Regions from separate parts of the Streptomyces sp. C36 genome, predicted to be linked through region 3. Evidence: riboswitches for the same ligand, from Rfam matches in the RefSeq annotation. Region 3 holds a riboswitch; each other region holds the start of a gene.
What was found. A riboswitch is a leader RNA that binds a small molecule or an ion and turns the genes downstream of it on or off. The one in region 3 is predicted to bind cobalamin.

Region 1 (4,561 bases), on a different contig from region 3:
CCGGCGACCGGGCGGGGGAGTCCTCGGCGAAGTCCTCGGCCGCGTGCCGCGACAGCTCGCCCCCGAACTCCAGCAGCGCCAGCTGGGTGGCCATCCGGAAGGCCTGCTGGCCGGGGCGCAGCCGGGGCGAGAGGTGCAGGACGCGGGTGGCGGGGTCGTAGCGGTGCAGCTGCCCGGCGTCCGGGGCCAGCCGCACGCCGTGGCGTTCGGCGAGCCGGGCGGCGAGCGCCTGGCGGACCTCCCCGCGGCGCAGCCCGATGCCGTCCGCCAGCCGCTCGGCGGCCGTGTCCAGGTCGTGGAGGTAGTTCTGCCGGCGGTAGAAGAACTCCCGCACCTCCTCGTGCGGGGTGCGGCCCGTGCCCGGGGCGGCGTCCGGTCCGCGGTCCCCGGCGAGCTCGGCGAGGCGTTCGGTCAGCGCGCGGTTGCGGCGGTCGTACTCCAGCAGGACGCGGGCGACCGACGGCAGCCGCTCCGCGAGCTCGGCCAGCTCGGCGGCCGGCACCCGCGCGCCGTCCGGGCCGTCGGCGAGGGCCTCGCGCAGGTCGGCGAGCAGCCGGGCGGTGTCCCGTCCGGAGAAGAAGCCCGGGTCCACCCCGAACGTCTCGGTCAGCCGCAGGAGCACGGGCACGGTCAGCGGGCGCGCGTCGTGCTCCATCTGGTTGAGGTAGCTGGGCGAGACGGCCAGCCGCCGGGCCAGCTCGGCCTGGGTGAGCCGGCGCTCCTCGCGCAGCCGGCGCAGCCGGGCTCCCGCGTAGGTCTTGCTCATCCGGCGAGACTAGCATTGGCAACCTTCGCAAAGACGCGTCAAATACTCCGCACTATTTGGCAGTTGGCTACGGTCGACGCCTGTCGCGGCCGGGTGGGAGAGTCGGTTCACGGCCGCTTCAGGCCCCCGGATCCGGGTTCGCAACCCTTCGCACGCCCCCGTGCGCCCGCACCCCGGTCCGCCCCCGTACCCGTCTCCCGGGAGTACCCCCATGGCGCAGGAAGAGCAGGCACCCACCGCGGCCGCGACGCTGACGCGGCGATGGGCGACCGAGGACCGCTGGCGCGGCGTCGACCGCACGTACAGCGCCGAGGACGTGATCCGGCTGTCCGGCAGCGTTCGCGAGGAGCACACCCTCGCCCGGCGCGGCGCCGAGCGGCTGTGGCGGCTGCTGCACGAGCGGGACCACGTCCACGCGCTGGGTGCCCTCACCGGCGGCCAGGCCGTGCAGATGGTCCGGGCCGGGCTGGAGGCGATCTACCTCTCCGGCTGGCAGGTCGCCGCCGACGCCAACCAGGCCGGGCAGACCTACCCCGACCAGAGCCTCTACCCGGCCAACTCGGTGCCCACCGTGGTCCGGCGCCTGAACAACGCCCTGCTGCGCGCCGACCAGATCGCCGTCTCCGAGGGCGACGCCTCCACCGACTGGCTGGCGCCCGTCGTCGCCGACGCCGAGGCCGGCTTCGGCGGCCCCCTGAACGCCTTCGAGCTCACCAAGGCGATGATCGCCGCCGGCGCGGCCGGCATCCACTACGAGGACCAGCTGGCCTCCGAGAAGAAATGCGGCCACCTCGGCGGCAAGGTCCTCGTCCCCACCGCCCAGCACATCCGCACCCTCAACGCCGCCCGCCTCGCCGCCGACATCGCCGGCGTCCCCACCGTGATCGTCGCCCGCACCGACGCGCTCGCCGCCACCCTTCTGACCAGCGACGTCGACGAGCGCGACGCCCCGTTCACCACCGGCGAGCGCACGGCCGAGGGGTTCTACCGGGTGCGCGGCGGCATGGCTCCCGTCATCGCCCGCGGCCTGGCCTACGCCCCCTACGCCGACCTGCTGTGGATGGAGACCGGCACCCCCGACCTCGCCCAGGCCCGCGAGTTCGCCGAGGCCGTGCACGCGCGCCATCCCGACCAACTGCTCGCGTACAACTGCTCGCCGTCCTTCAACTGGAAGGCCGCGCTGGACGACGATCAGATCGCCAAGTTCCAGCGCGAGCTCGGTGCCATGGGCTACCGCTTCCAGTTCATCACCCTGGCCGGCTTCCACTCCCTCAACCACGCCATGTTCGACCTGGCCCGCGGCTACGCCGAGCACGGCATGACCGCCTACGTCGACCTGCAGGAGCGGGAGTTCGCCGCCCAGAACGACGGCTTCACCGCCGTGCGCCACCAGCGCGAGGTCGGCACCGGCTACTTCGACCTGGTCTCCACCGCCCTCAACCCCGCCGCGGAGACCCTCGCGCTGCGCGGCTCGACCGAAGAGGAGCAGTTCCGGTGAGCGCCCCCGACGCGGTGAGCGTCCCGGTGATCCGGCGCGTCGGGGTCGTCGGCGGCGGGCGGATGGGGGCGGGCATCGCCGAGGTCTGCGCCCGCGCCGGACTCGACACGGTGGTGTGCGAGGCCGACGCCGGAGCGGCCCGGGACGCCCGCGACCGCGTCGCCCGCTCCCTCGGCCGCGCCGTCGCCCGCGGCCGGGTCACCCCCGCCGAACGCGACGACGCCCTGGCCGCCATGGCCTTCACCGCGAGCCTCGACGCCCTCGCCGACCGGCAGTTGGTCGTCGAGGCCGTCCCCGAGGACGCCGGACTGAAGGCCGAGGTCTTCGCCGCCCTCGACAAGACCGTCGAGGACCCCGCCGCCGTCCTCGCCTCCACCACCTCCTCGATCCCCGTGATGCGGCTGGGCATGGCCACCACCCGCGCCGACCGCGTCGTCGGCCTCCACTTCTTCAACCCGGTGCCCGTGATGCCGCTCGTCGAGGTCGCCGCCTCCCTGCACACCGGGCGCGAGACCCTGGCCGCGGCCGAGCACTTCGCCGCCGTCACGCTGGGGCGCGACGTCGTGCGGGCGAGGGACCGGGCGGGCTTCGTCGTCAACGCCCTGCTCGTCCCCTACCTGTTGGCGGCCGTGAGGATGGCCGAGTCCGGCTTCGCCACGCCCGAGGACATCGACACCGGCATGCGGCAGGGCTGCGCCCACCCCATGGGGCCGCTCGCCCTGGCCGACCTCATCGGGCTGGACACGCTCACGGCGATCGCCGAGTCGCTGTACGAGGAGTTCCGCGAACCGCTCTACGCGCCGCCCCCGCTGCTGCGCCGCATGACCGACGCCGGGCTGCTGGGCCGCAAGAGCGGGCAGGGCTTCCACGCCCACCCGGCCCGCGAGGGCTAGCAAGATCGGGACAACCCCCGGCAACCCCTGTCGCCGGGGAGCCGGGTGTGTCTAGGCTGGGGACGCAGTCGGTTCGCCCCGTCTTCGGACGGCGGCGTCGCAAGAGGGAACCCGGTGTGAATCCGGGACTGCCCCGCAGCGGTGAGTGGGAACGACCGCCGTCATACGCACTGGGCCCGAGGGCCCGGGAAGCGACGGCCAGTAGGTGTCGCGTCCGTCAGGACGCGGCGGGCCCACGAGTCCGAATACCTGCCACTGCCCGCGTGCGACCGCACGCGGTGTTCTCGGTGGTCCCGTGGGCGGACCGACGGGTACGGGCGGGCGCGACGCGGCCCCGCCCCGTCCTGCCGTTCCTTCGCACCCCGTCGGCCACCGGGAGCGTTCCGCGACTCGCGAAGGAGAGTTCCGTGGCAGCCGAGCGTTCCCACCCCGCCCCGCGTTCCCTGGCCACCGTCCACGGCTACCCCCGGCAGGGGGCCGGCCGGGAGCTGAAGAAGGCCGTCGAGGGCTACTGGGCCGGCCGCGTCAGCGCCGGCGAACTGCGCCGCACCGCCGCCGGCCTGCGCCGCGAGGCCTGGCGAGCGCTGGCGGACGCCGGCGTCCACGAGGTCCCCACCGGCGACTTCTCGCTCTACGACCACGTCCTGGACACCACCGTCATGGTCGGCGCCATCCCCGAGCGGCACCGCGCCCTCGTCGCCGAGGACGCCCTCGACGGCTACTTCGCCATGGCCCGGGGCACCCAGCAGGCACCGCCGCTGGAGATGACCAAGTGGTTCGACACCAACTACCACTACCTCGTCCCCGAACTGGGCCCCGGCACCGTCTTCACCGCCGACTCCGCCAAGCCCGTCGGCGAACTGCGCGAGGCCCTCGACGCCGGCCACGCCGCCCGGCCCGTGCTGGTGGGCCCCGTCACCTACCTCCTGCTGGCCAAGCCCGCCCCCGGCACCGCCCCGGACTTCCAGCCGCTGACCCTCCTCGACCGGCTGTTGCCCGTCTACGCCGACGTGCTCGCCGACCTGCGCGCGGCCGGCGCCGCATGGGTGCAGCTCGACGAGCCCGCACTGGTCCAGGACCAGCCCCCGGCCGTACTGAACGCCGCCGCCCGCGCCTACCGCGAACTGGGCGCCCTCACCGACCGCCCCAAGCTGCTCGCCGCCGCCTACTTCGACCGGCTCGGCGACGCCCTGCCGGTGCTGGCCAAGGCGCCCGTCGACGGCCTGGCCCTGGACTTCACCGGGCCCGCCGCCGCCAACCTCGGCGACCTCGCCGCCGCCGGCGGCCTGCCCGGCAAGCGGCTGATCGCCGGCGTCGTCGACGGGCGCAACGTCTGGATCAACGACCTCGAGCGGTCCCTGGCCACCCTCGCCACCCTGCTCGGCCTCGCCGGCCGCGTCGACG
Region 2 (4,561 bases), on a different contig from region 3:
ACCCGGCGGACCCCCGCCCCCTCGCCGCTCTCGGCGCCGCGGCCGGGGCCGGCGAGCGCACCCTCAGCCGCCTCTTCCGCCGCGAACTCGGCATGACCTTCCCCCAATGGCGCACCCAGGCGCGCCTCTACCACGCCCTGCGCATGCTGGCCGACGACGTCCCGGTCACCGCCGTCGCCCACCGCTGCGGCTGGTCCTCCACCAGCGCCTTCATCGAGGTCTTCCACCGCGCCTTCGGTTACACCCCCGGCACCCACAACCGACGTCCCTGAAAGTCCTGAAGCCCGCGGGGGGACCGGTCAGGAACCGGCCCCGTCGCGGCGACCTCACACGTTGCGCCATCTGGCCATCGCGAAGGAGAACAGTCCGAACAGGACGAGCCCCACGGCCACCACGGTGAGAAGCCAGGGGCCGGCCGGCGTTCCGGCGAAGGTACGCAGGGTGTCGTCCAGCCCCTTGGCCCGGTCGGGGTCGTAGGCGACGGCCGCCTGGATGGCGAAGCCGCCCGCCGTGGCGAAGAGCAACCCCCGGCAGACGCCGCCGGCCACCCCCAGGACGTCCACCGTCCGCCGCGTGCCCTCGGACATGTCCCCCAGGTTCAGCTGCCGGCGGTACGTGCGCAGGGCGGCTCGCACGGCGATCCATACGCCGGCGCCGGCCAGGGCGGCCCCGGCGCAGATCACCAGCGCCTGGCCGGCGGGCCAGCCCAGCACCCGGGCGGTGATGTCCTTGGACTGCTCGTCGGTCGAGCCGGCGCCGCTGCCGCGCTCACCCGCCGCGAAGGCGATCACCGAGCCGGCGACCACGGAGTAGAACACGAAGCGCACGGCCGACAGCAGCCGCGTACGGGCCTTCCGGCCGTCGGGGCCCGCCGCCCCGAAGAGCGCCTCCGACAGCCGCCACAGGGCCATGCCGATCAGGCCGATGCCCACGGCCCAGACCAGCACCTGCCCGAACGGCTTCTCGGCCAGCTCCTGCACCGCTCCCCCGCGGTCGGCCTGCTCGCCGCCGCCACCACCGCTGTGCGCGATGCGCAGCGCCAGCACCCCGACGAGGAGGTAGATCACGCCGCGTGCCACCAGTCCGGCGCGCGCCGCCATGGCCGTGCCCTTCCCACGGGCCGCCCGCGCGCCGCCGTCGTTCGACCACCGACCCATCACGCCGCCTCTCGCGTCGCGCGCTCCGTCCCCCTGCCATGGGGAGGATCGGCTGCCCCCGGACGCGGGGACGAAACGGCCCGCGCGGGGGCGGGCGCCGGACGGAGGCGCCCGGCCGTCGTCCCCCGGCTCACGGGGGTCATGACTTGCGCCTCACCGGCCCCCATGGGCCCGGCTGTCTCTCGATCTCCCGGGTGGCCTCGTCGATCACCCACGGGTCGATCCAGGCCAGGGGCTCGACGTCGTTGACCAGGGGCTCGTTGTCCGGGCCACGGCCGCACTCGCGGCCCCGCAGCAGCCACGGGCGTACGTCGCCGCCCCTGGTCCGGGGCAGGTGGCAGTAGTCGTACAGACGGCGGGCGGCCCAGATCCGCAGCGGCCGGTCCTCCCACCACGACTCGACGTCCAGGGGGCTGGCGGACAGCCCGGGCAGGGGGACGCCGGTCAGTTCGTCCCTGCTGGAGGTGGCGGACAGATCGACCCCGGGGCCCAGGGACCAGCGCACGTACAGGCGCCGTTCACGCCTGATCCGGTCGGCCACCTCCTTCAGGCTGTGCAGGGTGGCAAGGTCACCGGGGCCGTTCGTCACCGTACCTCCTGGGTGGGCCCGGGCAGGGCGGCCTTCAGCACACGCCTCCCCGTCCCGGCGCACCGATAACGCGGGGGCCGCACGAACCACCCGGGCAGCCGGACGCCTCCCCCGTCGCGGGAAACGTGTCCCCGTGACAGAAGAACGTGTCTCCCGTCACGGGAGGAAACATGAAGGCCCGCGCAGGTGGGGCCGTAGGCTGATCACGCAGCTGGTTCGCCCCGTCCGCCAGGCGGGAGGCGTCGTAAGAGGGAACCCGGTGCGATTCCGGGACTGCCCCGCAGCGGTGAGCGGGAACGACCGCCGTCATACGCACTGGATCAGCGGCCCTCGGGGCCACGGGTCCGGGAAGCGACGGCCAGTAGGAGCCCCGTCCGGTCCCGCCGGACGAGGCGTGTCCGCGAGTCCGAAGACCTGCCGCTGCCCGCGTGCGGCGGTCGCACGCGGACCACTCGGTGACCTCGAGGGCGGGTCGGCGACACGGCCGATCGCGCCGTGTCCTTCGCGTCCCGGCGGGCCGCCGAGGCCGATCCTCGACTCGCGAAGGAGAGTTGACGTGACGATCAGCCCCCAGGACACCGAAGCCGCCCCGGCCCGCGCGCCCAAGACCCCGGCGGACTCCCGGGTGACGCTCGCCCACATCATGAGCGAGCACGACACCAATCTGTACGGCACCATCCACGGCGGCGTCGTGATGAAGCTGATCGACGACGCGGCCGCCGCGGCCGCCGGGCGTCATGCCGACGGGCCGGCCGTGACCGTCTCCGTGGACCGCATGTCCTTCCTCGCCCCGGTCCGCGCCGGCGACCTGCTGAGCGCTCACGCCGAACTGCGCCGAGCCGGCCGCACGTCGATGACCGTAGCGGTCCGCGTCACCGCCGAACGCTGGAACGCCTCCGGTCCCACGGCCGAGGTCGCCAACGCCGGCCTGACCTTCGTCGCCGTCGACGCAGAGGGGTGCCCCCGCCCCGTACCGCCCCTGGCGGTGCCGGAAGCCCCCGCCGACCGGGGCTGATCGCCGGCCGGGCGTGCTCCGGGTGCCGGGGCGCCGCCCGGCCTCCGCTCCTTACGCGTCGTCGGACACCGCGTACGCCGCGGTGTCCGCCGCGCCGCGCGAAGTGGCCCACGAGGACGGCCCGTCATTGGACCTGCCGGGCCGGCCACTTGCGGCCGTAGCGTGGCAGGGCAAGCGAGGAGGACGCGGCTTCCGAGCCGCTCGCACCCAGGAGAGTCGTGCCGATACCGATGATGCCGCGCGCCGGAGCGCCCCGCGTTCTGACCGTCGCCCAGTTGAGCAACTCCGTCGGTGACGGCGCGTACTACACGTGCTCGGCGCTGTACTTCACCCAGGTCGTCGGCCTGTCCCCCGCCCGGCTCGGGGTGGGGCTCACGGTGGCGTGGGCCGTGGGTTCGCTGGCGGGCGTCCCGCTGGGCCATCTCGCCGACCGCCGTGGTCCGCGCGGCACGGCGGTGCTGCTGGCGCTGGCCACGGCGGTGGCCGTCGCCTCGTTCCTCGTCATCCGTTCCTTCGCGCCGTTCCTGATCGCCGTCTGCCTGTACGCCACCGCGCAGTCGGGGCTGGCGGCGGCCCGCCAGGCGCTGCTCGCGGGCCTGGTCGCGCCCGCCGAACGCACCGGCGTCCTCGCCCACCTGCAGGCGGCGCTCAACGCGGGACTGGCCGTCGGCGCGGCCCTGGGCGGCCTGGCCCTGGCGCACGGAAGCCGGGCCGGGTACCTCGCCGTGTTCGCCGTCGACGCGCTGAGCTTCGTGGTCTGCGCCGCGCTCACGCTGCGGCTGCCGGCTGTGGCGCCCGTCGCGAGACCCGTGGACGACGGGCCCGCGCTGGCGGTGCTGCGGGACCGCCCGTACGCCCTCGTCACGCTCCTCAACGCGGTCCTGCTGCTGCGGATGCCGCTGCTCAGCCTCGCCGTTCCGCTGTGGATCGCCCTCCGGGCGCCCCAACTCACGTGGCTCGCGTCGGCGCTGTTCGTCCTCAACACGCTCGGGGTGGCGCTGTTCCAGGTCCGTACGGCGCGTTCCGTCACCGGGCTGCGCTCCGCCGCGCGCGCCGTGCGCGTCGCCGGCGCCGTTCTGCTGGCGTCCTGCGCGGTGTTCGCCCTGTCGGCCGCGGACCTGCCGTTGTGGGCCACGGCGGCGGTTCTGGTGGCGGCCTCGGCTCTTCTGCTCGTCGGCGAGATGAAGCAGTCCGCCGGTTCCTGGCAGATCGGCTTCGACCTCGCGCCCGACGACCGCATGGGCCAGTACCAGGGCTTCTTCGCCACGAGCGTGGCCGCCGCGCGCACCCTCGGCCCGCTGTTGCTCACCACGACGGTCGTGTCCCAGGGAGTGCCGGGCTGGCTCCTGCTGGGTGGCGTCTTCCTCGCCGCGGGCCACGCGATGGGCCCGGCCGTACGGTGGGCGCGGCGCGACCGCCCCTACGCGCTGCCGGAGCCCGGGGCGGCAGGGCCCCGGGCGGCCACGGCCGCGTGACGCGCCCGGTCACCCCGGGAGCGGTTCCTCCGCACGGCGCGGGCCACCCGGCCCGCACACCCGCTTCGCCGCCAGCCACTGCACGGTGAGCCGCTGGTACTCGAGGCTCTCGTCGCGGGTGAGCAGGCGCCCTTCGCGGGCGCTCAGGAACGTACGGATCTTCGCGTTGATCACCTCGGGGCGTGCCTGCTCGCAGGTCTGGATGACGGACATGTGCCACAGGCTAAAGGCAGGCACTGACACGGAGCCGACGACTGTGATCAAGTTCGGCAAATGCTCATCGAATCGTCATGAAGACGAGGCATAAGCCTTTCTCACCCCGGTT
Region 3 (4,561 bases):
AGCAGGCGATGGCATCCGCGTCGGGCGCGGCCTGCTGCACGGGGATGGTGGCCGGCGCGGCGGCACCGGCGGAGGCGGCGCGGGCGATCCGGGTGGCCGGGCGGGAGCGCAGGTAGTACGTCGTCTTGATGCCCTGCTTCCAGGCGTACGCGTACATCGAGCTGAGCTTGCCGATGGTGGGCGAGGCCATGAAGAGGTTCAGCGACTGGCTCTGGTCCAGGTACGGCGTACGGGCCGCGGCCATGTCGATCAGGGCGCGCTGCGGGATCTCCCAGGCGGTGCGGTAGAGGTCGCGCACCTCCTGCGGGATCCACTTCATGTCCTGGATCGAGCCGTTGGCGTCGGTCATCGCGTCGCGGGTGGTGCGGTCCCACACGCCGAGCTTCTTGAGGTCGTCCACCAGGTAGGTGTTGACCTGCAGGAACTCACCGGAGAGCGTCTCGCGCTTGAACAGGTTGGAGACCTGCGGCTCGATGCACTCGTAGACGCCCGCGATGGAGGCGATGGTGGCGGTCGGGGCGATCGCCAGCAGCAGCGAGTTGCGCATGCCGACGGCGGCGATGCGGGCGCGCAGCGCCTCCCAGCGGTCGTCCCAGGCGGCGACGGCGTTGGGGTAGTGGTCCGGGTGCAGCACGCCGCGGGCGGTGCGGGTCGCGGACCAGGCCGGGTGCGGGCCGTGCCGCTCGGCGAGGTCGGCGGAGGCCTCGTACGCCGCGAGCATGATCCGCTCGGAGATCTTGGTGGAGAGGGCCTTCGCCTCGGCGGAGTCGAAGGACAGGCGCAGGCGGAAGAAGACGTCCTGCAGACCCATCAGGCCCAGGCCCACCGGGCGCCAGCGGCTGTTGGAGTTGCCGGCCTGCTCGGTCGGGTAGAAGTTGATGTCCACGACGCGGTCGAGGAACGTCACGGCCGTACGGACCGTACGGTCGAGCTTCTCCCAGTCCATCTCGCCGTCGGCACCGAGGTGCTGCGCGAGGTTGACCGAGCCCAGGTTGCAGACCGCGGTCTCGCCGTCGTCCGTGACCTCGAGGATCTCCGTGCAGAGGTTCGAGGAGTGGACTACCTTGCCCTTCTCGGCCGTCTGGTTGGCGGTGCGGTTGGCGGCGTCCTTGAACGTCATCCAGCCGTTGCCGGTCTGCGCGAGGGTACGCATCATGCGGGCGTACAGCACCCGGGCGGGGATCTGCTTGACGGCCTTGCCGGCGGCCTCGTAGGCGCGGTAGGCGGCGTCGAACTCGTCGCCGTAGAGGTCGACCAGGTCCGGGGTGTCGGCGGGGGAGAAGAGCGACCAGTCGGCGTCGGCCTCGACGCGGCGCATGAACTCGTCCGGGATCCAGTGCGCGATGTTGAGGTTGTGGGTACGACGGGCCTCCTCACCGGTGTTGTCGCGGAGCTCCAGGAACTCCTCGATGTCGGCGTGCCACGTCTCGAGGTAGACGCAGGCCGCGCCCTTGCGGCGGCCGCCCTGGTTCACGGCGGCGACGGAGGCGTCGAGGGTGCGCAGGAACGGCACAATGCCGTTGGAGTGGCCGTTGGTGCCGCGGATCAGCGAGCCGCGGGAGCGGATGCGCGAGTACGACAGGCCGATGCCGCCCGCGTGCTTCGACAGGCGCGCCACCTGGTGGTAGCGGTCGTAGATCGAGTCCAGCTCGTCCAGCGGAGAGTCCAGCAGGTAGCAGGACGACATCTGCGGGTGGCGGGTGCCCGAGTTGAAGAGCGTGGGGGAGGAGGGCAGGTAGGAGAGCGTGCTGGTGAGCCCGTAGAGCTCGGCGACGTCCTCCAGGGCCCGCACGGAGTGGTCCTCGGCCAGGCCGCAGGCCACGCGCAGCAGGAAGTGCTGCGGGGTCTCGATCACGTTGCGGGTGATCGGGTGGCGCAGCAGGTAGCGGCTGTGCAGGGTGCGCAGGCCGAAGTAGCCGAAGCGGTCGTCGGCGCCGTCGGCGAGAGCCTTGGCGACCAGCGCGTCCAGGCGCTCGGAGTGCTCCTTGACGAACGCGGCGGTCTCGTCCGCGATCAGGCCCTCACGGTGGCCGACGGCCACCGAGGCGGAGAAGGAGGTCGCACCCTCGCCGGCCGCCTCGTCGGCGATGGCGCGGGTGAGCAGCCGGGCGGCGAGGCGGGAGTACTCCGGTTCCTCGGCGATCAGGCCGGCGGCGGCCTCGGTGGCGAGGGAGCGCAGCTCGGCCTCGTCCGACGCGGCGCTGCGGCCGCGCAGCGCGGCGGCGGCGACCTTGCCCGGGTCGGTGGAAGGCAGGTCTGCGGTGAGGTCGGTCAGGGTGCGCAGCAGCGCGGTCCCGGGACCGCCGGTCGCTTCCGCGTTCGCTGAGACCGGATCTGCGGGCGCGATGGTCACGTGTGGCTCTCCCTCGCTCGGCTGGGGTGGGCCCGGGCGGGTGCGCGCGACGGTCGCGTACGGGCATGCCGAATGCACCGGGGCATGCCTCGTAGGCGTCCGTCGGCCCAACCCGCGGGGCCCGGACGAATTCAACGCCCATAGCCGAGCCCAGGGCAGGCTCGGTGGTGGGCGCGCTGGCGGCAGGTCCTCGGACTACAGGTGCGCTGGGTATATGCGCACACATACACCGTTGCGGGACAGTTCCGGACTTTCACCGGATTCCCCTGCGACATCAGCGAGGACGAGCATACATCTAGTGCCGCCCCTCGTACGCGCCCCCACATGTTGTGTCGTCCCGTCATGACACGGTCGCTGAATGTGCTAACGGGCGGGCTGCGCAAGGCCTCCACAAGGCTACGGAAGGCCACGCGAAAGGGCCGCCACGCCCCCCGGAGAGGGGTGTGGCGGCCCTGATGTCGGGGCGGGTCCGGCGGGCCCGCCAGGGTGCTGTCAGTGGCCGCCAGGGGCCCCCGCGGTGGCCGGGGGGAGCTCCGCCGGGACGCCCGGGTCGCCGGCGTCCGCGGTGTAGTCCGACGGGCTGGTCTGGTCGACGCCGTCGGGAGCCTTGATCGCCTTCAGGACGAAGGTCGCCACGATGACGACGATCACATTGAGGGCGAACGCGGTGAGGCCGATGTAGCCCTTCTCCCCGAGGAAGGGGATGAGGTTGGTGTTCCCGAAGTGGGACTGGGTGGCGCTCGGCGTAGCGTACGCCCGCCAGGTGCCGTACCCCATGCCGGCCGCCCAGCCCGCCAGCAGGGCCCAGCGGTGGAACCAGCGGGTGAAGAGCCCGCCGACGAGCGCCGGGATCGTCTGCAGGATCCATATGCCGCCGAGCAGCTGGAAGTTGATGGCGACCGTTTTGTCCATGGTGAGGACGAAAACGAGCGCTCCGACCTTGACGAGCAGGGAGGCGAGCTTGGACACCTTCGCCTCGTGTTCGGGCGAGGCGTCCGGCTTGAGGAACTCCTTGTAGATGTTCCGGGTGAACAGATTTGCGGCGGCGATCGACATGATGGCCGCCGGGACGAGCGCCCCGATGCCGATCGCGGCGAACGCCACGCCCGTGAACCAGTCCGGGAACATGTCCTCGAACAGCTGCGGGATCGCCAGCTGCCCGTTCTTGACCTTCACCCCGGCGGCCAGCGCCATGAAGCCGAGCATCGCCAGCAGGCCCAGCATCAGGGAGTAGAGGGGAAGGATCGTGGTGTTGCGGCGGATGACGTTGCGGCTCTTGCTGGAGAGCACCGCCGTCACCGAGTGGGGATACAGGAACAGCGCCATCGCCGAACCCAGCGCGAGCGTCGCGTACGACCACTGCGCGTCCGGGCCGGGGACGAGCGCGCCGCGCGGCTTGCCCGTTGCCGGATTTTCGGCCGCGAACGCATGACCGGCCTTGGCGAAGATCTCGTCGAAGCCGCCGAGCCGGATCGGGATGTAGATGGTCGCCACGATGATGACGATGTAGACCAGCGCGTCCTTGACGAAGGCGATCAGCGCCGGCGCCCGCAGCCCGGAGGAGTAGGTGTAGGCCGCGAGCACGCCGAAGGCGATCAGCAGCGGCAGGTCCTTGACGAACCAGTTGGTGCCCTCGCCGCCGCCGACGCCCAGCACGTCCAGGACGGCCTGTATGCCGACCAGCTGCAGGGCGATGTACGGCATGGTGGCGAGGATGCCGGTCAGCGCCAGCGCCAGGGACAGGCCCCGGGAGCCGAAGCGGCCCCGGACGAAGTCCGACGAGGTCACGTACCCGTGCTTGTGCGCCACCGACCACAGCCGCGGCAGGAAGGTGAAGACCAGCGGGTAGCAGAGGATGGTGTAGGGCACCGCGAAGAAGCCCGCCGCACCGCCCGCGTAGATGGCCGCCGGGACGGCGACGAAGGTATAGGCCGTATAGAGGTCGCCGCCGAGCAGGAACCAGGTGACCCAGGTGCCGAACGAGCGGCCGCCCAGTCCCCACTCCTCGAGATTGTCCGCGTTCTCCGCCCGCCGCCATTTCGACGCCATGAAGCCCATGACGGTCACGGCGAGGAAGAAGAACACGAACACGGCGAGTGCCACGCCGTTCACGCCGTCCTTCATCGGACCTCACCGCCCCGGTGCTTCCGCTCGTGACGGCGGACGATGACGTAGGCGACGACGGTGAGCATCGTCGAGATGAGGACC
Region 4 (4,561 bases), on a different contig from region 3:
AGACGGCGTAGGGGGCGACGCGGACGGGGCCGCCGAGGGCGGCGGCCATGTAGTGGATCAGCGGGACCTCGTCGACGAGGGTGGAGACGGCCGTGGCGTGCACGGCGTGGGTGTGCACGATCGCGGCGGCGTCGGTGGCGCGGTAGACGGCGAGGTGCATGGGCAGCTCGCTGGTGGGGGTCAGTTCGCCGATCACCTGGCGGCCGGCGAGGTCGACTCCGGTGATGTCGTCGGGGCCCAGACGGTCGTAGGGGACGCCGCTGGGCGTGACGAGCACCACGTCCCCGACCCTGGCGGAGACGTTGCCGGAGGTGCCGACGACCAGCCCGTCGGCCGTGGTGCGGCGGGCCGTGGCCACCACCTCGGCCCAGGCGCGCCTTGGGTCCTCGGCCGCCGGGCCGGCGTCGCGTCCGCTGCCGCTGATCTCTTCCTGCGCACTCATCGGTCGTCGCCTCCGGTTCACGAAATGGTCCGGCCGGGCCCAGTTCACCTTCCGTTCACCCTGAGTCCCTACGGTCGCCGCGTACTGACCATCGAGCTGATTGCCTGGGTGAATGGAAAACATCACGCTTCTCATCGGGATCGTGATCGTCACGGCCTTGGTGTTCGACTTTACGAACGGCTTCCACGACACGGCCAACGCCATGGCCACCACCATCTCCACCGGGGCCCTCAAGCCCAAGGTGGCCGTGGCCATGTCGGCCGTGCTCAACCTCGTCGGCGCGTTCCTGTCCGTTGAGGTCGCCAAGACGATCTCCGGCGGGATCATCGACGAGACCGCGGGCATCAGGCCGGAAGTGATCTTCGCCGGGCTCGTCGGCGCGATCGTCTGGAACCTGCTGACCTGGCTCGCGGGCCTTCCCTCCAGCTCCTCGCACGCCCTCTTCGGCGGCCTGATCGGTGCCACGGTCGTCGCCGTCGGCTTCGACGCGGTCAACACCGACAAGGTCGTGATGAAGGTCCTCATCCCGGCCGTCGCCGCGCCGCTGGTGGCCGGCATCGCCGCCTGGTGCGCGACCCGGCTCACCTACCGCCTCGCCCGGGGCCGCGACGAGCAGGAGACCGCCAAGGGCTACCGCGCCGGGCAGATCGCCTCGGCCGCCCTGGTCTCCCTCGCCCACGGCACCAACGACGCCCAGAAGACCATGGGTGTGATCACCCTCGCGCTGGTCGCCGGCGGCGTCGTCGCCCCGCACTCCGACCCGCCCATGTGGGTCATCGTCTCCGCGGGCCTGGCCATCGCGCTCGGTACGTACCTCGGCGGCTGGCGCATCATCCAGACGCTCGGCAAGGGTCTGACCGACATCAAGCCCGCCCAGGGCTTCGCCGCCCAGACCGGCGCCGCGACCGTCATCCTCGCCTCCTCGCACATCGGCTTCGCGCTCTCCACCACCCAGGTCTGCTCCGGCTCGATCATGGGCGCCGGCCTCGGCCGCAAGGGCGGCGTGGTGCGCTGGTCCACCGCCGGCCGCATGGTCATGGCCTGGGGCCTGACCCTGCCCGCCGCGGGCCTGGTCGCCGGTGGCGCCGCCCTCCTCGCCGACCAGGGCGACTGGGGCGTGGCCGCGGTCGCCGTCCTCGGCCTCGGCGTCTCGGGCGCGATCTGGCTGGCCTCGCGCCGCAAGCCGGTGACGCACGACAACGTCAACGACCTCAACCAGCCGCAGGGCGTGGACGCCGAGCCCCTCGAGCCCGCCGGCGTCATCACCGCCGCCCTCCAGGCCGTCGCCCCGCCGCCGGCCGGCCCCCTGGCCGCCGCCCCGGCGACCGCCTCCTCCGCCCCCGCCGCCCCCGCCGCGGCGACGAGCTAAGGAACCAAGGAACCCCGTCATGCAGATCAACTGGGAAGCCCTCGGCCAGGTCTTCGGCGTCAGCCTCGTCGTGACCGTCGCGCTCGTCGGCGTCTTCACCCTCGGCATCGTCGGCACCGCGCCCCGCAAGGCCCAGGAGCAGCCGGACGGCACCGTCGCCGCGCCCGTCGCTCCCAACGCGCTCCTGCGCACCGGCGCGTACGCCTGCTTCGCGCTGTGCGCGGCCGCCGTCGGATACGGCATCTTCCTCATCGTCTCCTGAGGGCGCCCTCCGGGTGCTTCCGAGCGCCCGGAGCACCTCCGCATATCCCTCCCACGGCCCGGGAAGGCCGCAGGTCAGCTGTGAGTTGACTGCCCTTCCCGGGCCGTGGTGCACTTCCGGAGCCAAACGGCGACAGCAGAGGAAGCCGGTGTGAATCCGGCGCGGTCCCGCCACTGTCACCGGGGAGCGTCCTCCACCGAGGGCCACGGCCCGCCCCGCGGGCTGGAAGGCCGGAGCGACGTCGATCCGGGAGCCAGGAGACTCTGGTCGCCGGTCACGTCGAGCCAGGGCGCGGACCCTGAGTGAGGACACATCGCCATGCCCGGCCGCCGCATACCGTCCGACAGTGAGCCCCCCTTCCGCCGAGGCGCGACGGCGGCCTGACCGATGCGCGCCGATCACCTCGGTTTCGCGTGCGGTGCGGCCCTCGGCTTCGCCGGTGACCTCCTCCTCGGCGACCCCCGCCGCGGCCATCCCGTGGCCGCCTTCGGGCGCGCCGCGCACGCCGTCGAACAGCGCCTGTGGCGCGACCATCGCGGCACGGGCGCCCTGCACACCCTGCTGTGCGCGGGCGGCGCCGTGGCCGGCGCCGGGCTGCTGGCCCGTACCGCACGCCCCTCCCCCACGGCGCGCGTCGCCCTGACCGCCGCCGCCACCTGGGCCGTCCTGGGCGGCACATCGCTGGGCCGCGAGGCGCGCGCCGTCGGCGGGGCGCTCGCCGCCGGCGACCTGGCGGCCGCCCGGAAGCGGCTGCCCCACCTGTGCGGCCGCGATCCGCAGGCCCTGGACGAGCAGCAGATCGCGCGCGCGGTCGTGGAGTCCGTCGCCGAGAACACCTCCGACGCCGTCGTGGGCGCCCTGGTGTGGGGAGCGCTCGGCGGCGTGCCCGGGCTGGTGGGCTTCCGCGCCGTGAACACCCTCGACGCCATGGTCGGCCACAGGTCCCCGCGCTACCGCCGGTTCGGCTGGGCCTCCGCCCGCCTCGACGACGTCGCCGGCTGGCCCGGCGCCCGGCTCACCGCCGCCCTCGCCGTCCTCGCGGGCCCCGACCCGCGCGGCGCCCTGCGCGTCGCCCGCCGCGACGCCTCCCGCCACCCCAGCCCCAACGCCGGCCCCGTCGAGGCCGCCTTCGCCGGGGCGCTCGGGGTACGCCTCGGCGGCACCCTCGCCTACGCGGGCCGCGTCGAGCACCGCCCCGTCCTGGGCGCGGAGAACCGGCCGGTCGAGGTCGCGGACGTCGAACGCGCGGTGCGGCTCTCGCGCCGGGTGTCGGTCCTGGCCCTGGGAACGGCCCTGCTGACTAGGACGGTCGTCGCGACCGTGACGAGGAGGAAGCGTTGTCGGTGACAGCTGGGAGGGGCGGGGGCCTGCTGGTGGCCGGCACGACCTCCGACGCGGGCAAGAGCGTGGTGACCGCCGGGATCTGCCGCTGGCTGGTCCGCAAGGGCGTCAACGTCGCGCCGTTCAAGGCGCAGAACATGTCGCTCAACTCGTACGTCACGCGCGAGGGCGCGGAGATAGGGCGCGCGCAGGCCATGCAGGCCGCGGCCGCGCGCGTCGAGCCCAGCGCGCTCATGAACCCGGTGCTGCTCAAGCCCGGCGGCGACCGCAGCAGCCAGGTCGTCCTGATGGGCAAGCCGGTGGGCGAGCTCAGCGCGCGCGGCTATCACGCGGGCCGCCAGGAGCAGTTGTTCGGCACGGTGACGGAGTGCCTGGAGGAGCTGCGGCGTACGCACGACGCGGTCATCTGCGAGGGCGCCGGCAGCCCGGCGGAGATCAACCTGCGGCGCAGCGACATCGTCAACATGGGCATCGCGCGGGCCGGCCGGCTGCCCGTGGTCGTCGTCGGCGACATCGACCGGGGCGGCGTCTTCGCCTCCTTCTTCGGCACCACGGCGCTCCTCTCGCCCGAGGACCAGGAACTGATAGCGGGCTACATCGTCAACAAGTTCCGGGGCGACGTGAGCCTGCTGGAGCCCGGCCTGGACATGCTGCGCGACCTGACGGGCCGGCGGACGTTCGGCGTGCTGCCTTTCACCCACGGCCTGGGCATCGACGAGGAGGACGGCCTGAGGGTCTCGCTGCGCGGCGCCGTCCGCGAATCGGTGGTGGCCCCGCCGCACGGCGCCGACGTGCTGCGGGTGGCGGTGTGCGCGGTACCGCTGATGTCCAACTTCACGGACGTGGACGCCCTCGCGGCCGAACCGGGCGTCGTGGTGCGCTTCGTGGACCGGCCCGAGGAACTCGCCGACGCCGACCTCGTGGTCGTACCGGGTACGCGCGGCACGGTCCGCGCGCTGGCGTGGCTGCGCGAACGCGGCCTCGCCGACGCGCTCGCCCGGCGCGCGGCGGAAGGCCGCCCGGTGCTGGGCGTCTGCGGCGGCTTCCAGCTGCTGGGCGAGCGGATCGAGGACGAGGTGGAGTCCCGCGCCGGTGTGGTCGAGGGCCTCGGCCTGCTGCCCGTACGCGTGCGCTTCGCGGCGGAGAA

Region 1: linked by a shared signal. The riboswitch ahead of metE (5-methyltetrahydropteroyltriglutamate--homocysteine S-methyltransferase) and the one ahead of AB4K12_RS16995 (ribonucleoside-diphosphate reductase subunit alpha) in region 3 are both predicted to bind cobalamin.
Region 2: linked by a shared signal. The riboswitch ahead of AB4K12_RS02380 (acyl-CoA thioesterase) and the one ahead of AB4K12_RS16995 (ribonucleoside-diphosphate reductase subunit alpha) in region 3 are both predicted to bind cobalamin.
Region 4: linked by a shared signal. The riboswitch ahead of AB4K12_RS09780 (cobalamin biosynthesis protein) and the one ahead of AB4K12_RS16995 (ribonucleoside-diphosphate reductase subunit alpha) in region 3 are both predicted to bind cobalamin.

Annotation. Positions count from the first base shown of each region.
Region 1 is NZ_JBFQGI010000001.1:263,727-268,287, forward strand. Features, by position in the region: gene AB4K12_RS01125 (short-chain fatty acyl-CoA regulator family protein) at 1-766, opposite strand, end outside; gene aceA (isocitrate lyase) at 978-2,264, shown strand; gene AB4K12_RS01135 (3-hydroxybutyryl-CoA dehydrogenase) at 2,261-3,157, shown strand; cobalamin riboswitch at 3,259-3,408, shown strand; gene metE (5-methyltetrahydropteroyltriglutamate--homocysteine S-methyltransferase) at 3,565-4,561, shown strand, end outside.
Region 2 is NZ_JBFQGI010000001.1:551,308-555,868, reverse strand. Features, by position in the region: gene AB4K12_RS02395 (helix-turn-helix transcriptional regulator) at 1-272, shown strand, start outside; gene AB4K12_RS02390 (DUF1206 domain-containing protein) at 327-1,157, opposite strand; gene AB4K12_RS02385 (DUF6098 family protein) at 1,297-1,746, opposite strand; cobalamin riboswitch at 1,992-2,162, shown strand; gene AB4K12_RS02380 (acyl-CoA thioesterase) at 2,303-2,761, shown strand; gene AB4K12_RS02375 (MFS transporter) at 2,986-4,236, shown strand; gene AB4K12_RS02370 (hypothetical protein) at 4,246-4,449, opposite strand.
Region 3 is NZ_JBFQGI010000005.1:133,257-137,817, forward strand. Features, by position in the region: gene AB4K12_RS16995 (ribonucleoside-diphosphate reductase subunit alpha) at 1-2,353, opposite strand, end outside; cobalamin riboswitch at 2,517-2,674, opposite strand; gene mctP (monocarboxylate uptake permease MctP) at 2,846-4,477, opposite strand; gene AB4K12_RS17005 (DUF3311 domain-containing protein) at 4,474-4,561, opposite strand, start outside.
Region 4 is NZ_JBFQGI010000002.1:920,909-925,469, reverse strand. Features, by position in the region: gene AB4K12_RS09795 (class II aldolase/adducin family protein) at 1-442, opposite strand, end outside; gene AB4K12_RS09790 (anion permease) at 555-1,811, shown strand; gene AB4K12_RS09785 (hypothetical protein) at 1,831-2,073, shown strand; cobalamin riboswitch at 2,211-2,337, shown strand; gene AB4K12_RS09780 (cobalamin biosynthesis protein) at 2,461-3,420, shown strand; gene AB4K12_RS09775 (cobyric acid synthase) at 3,417-4,561, shown strand, end outside.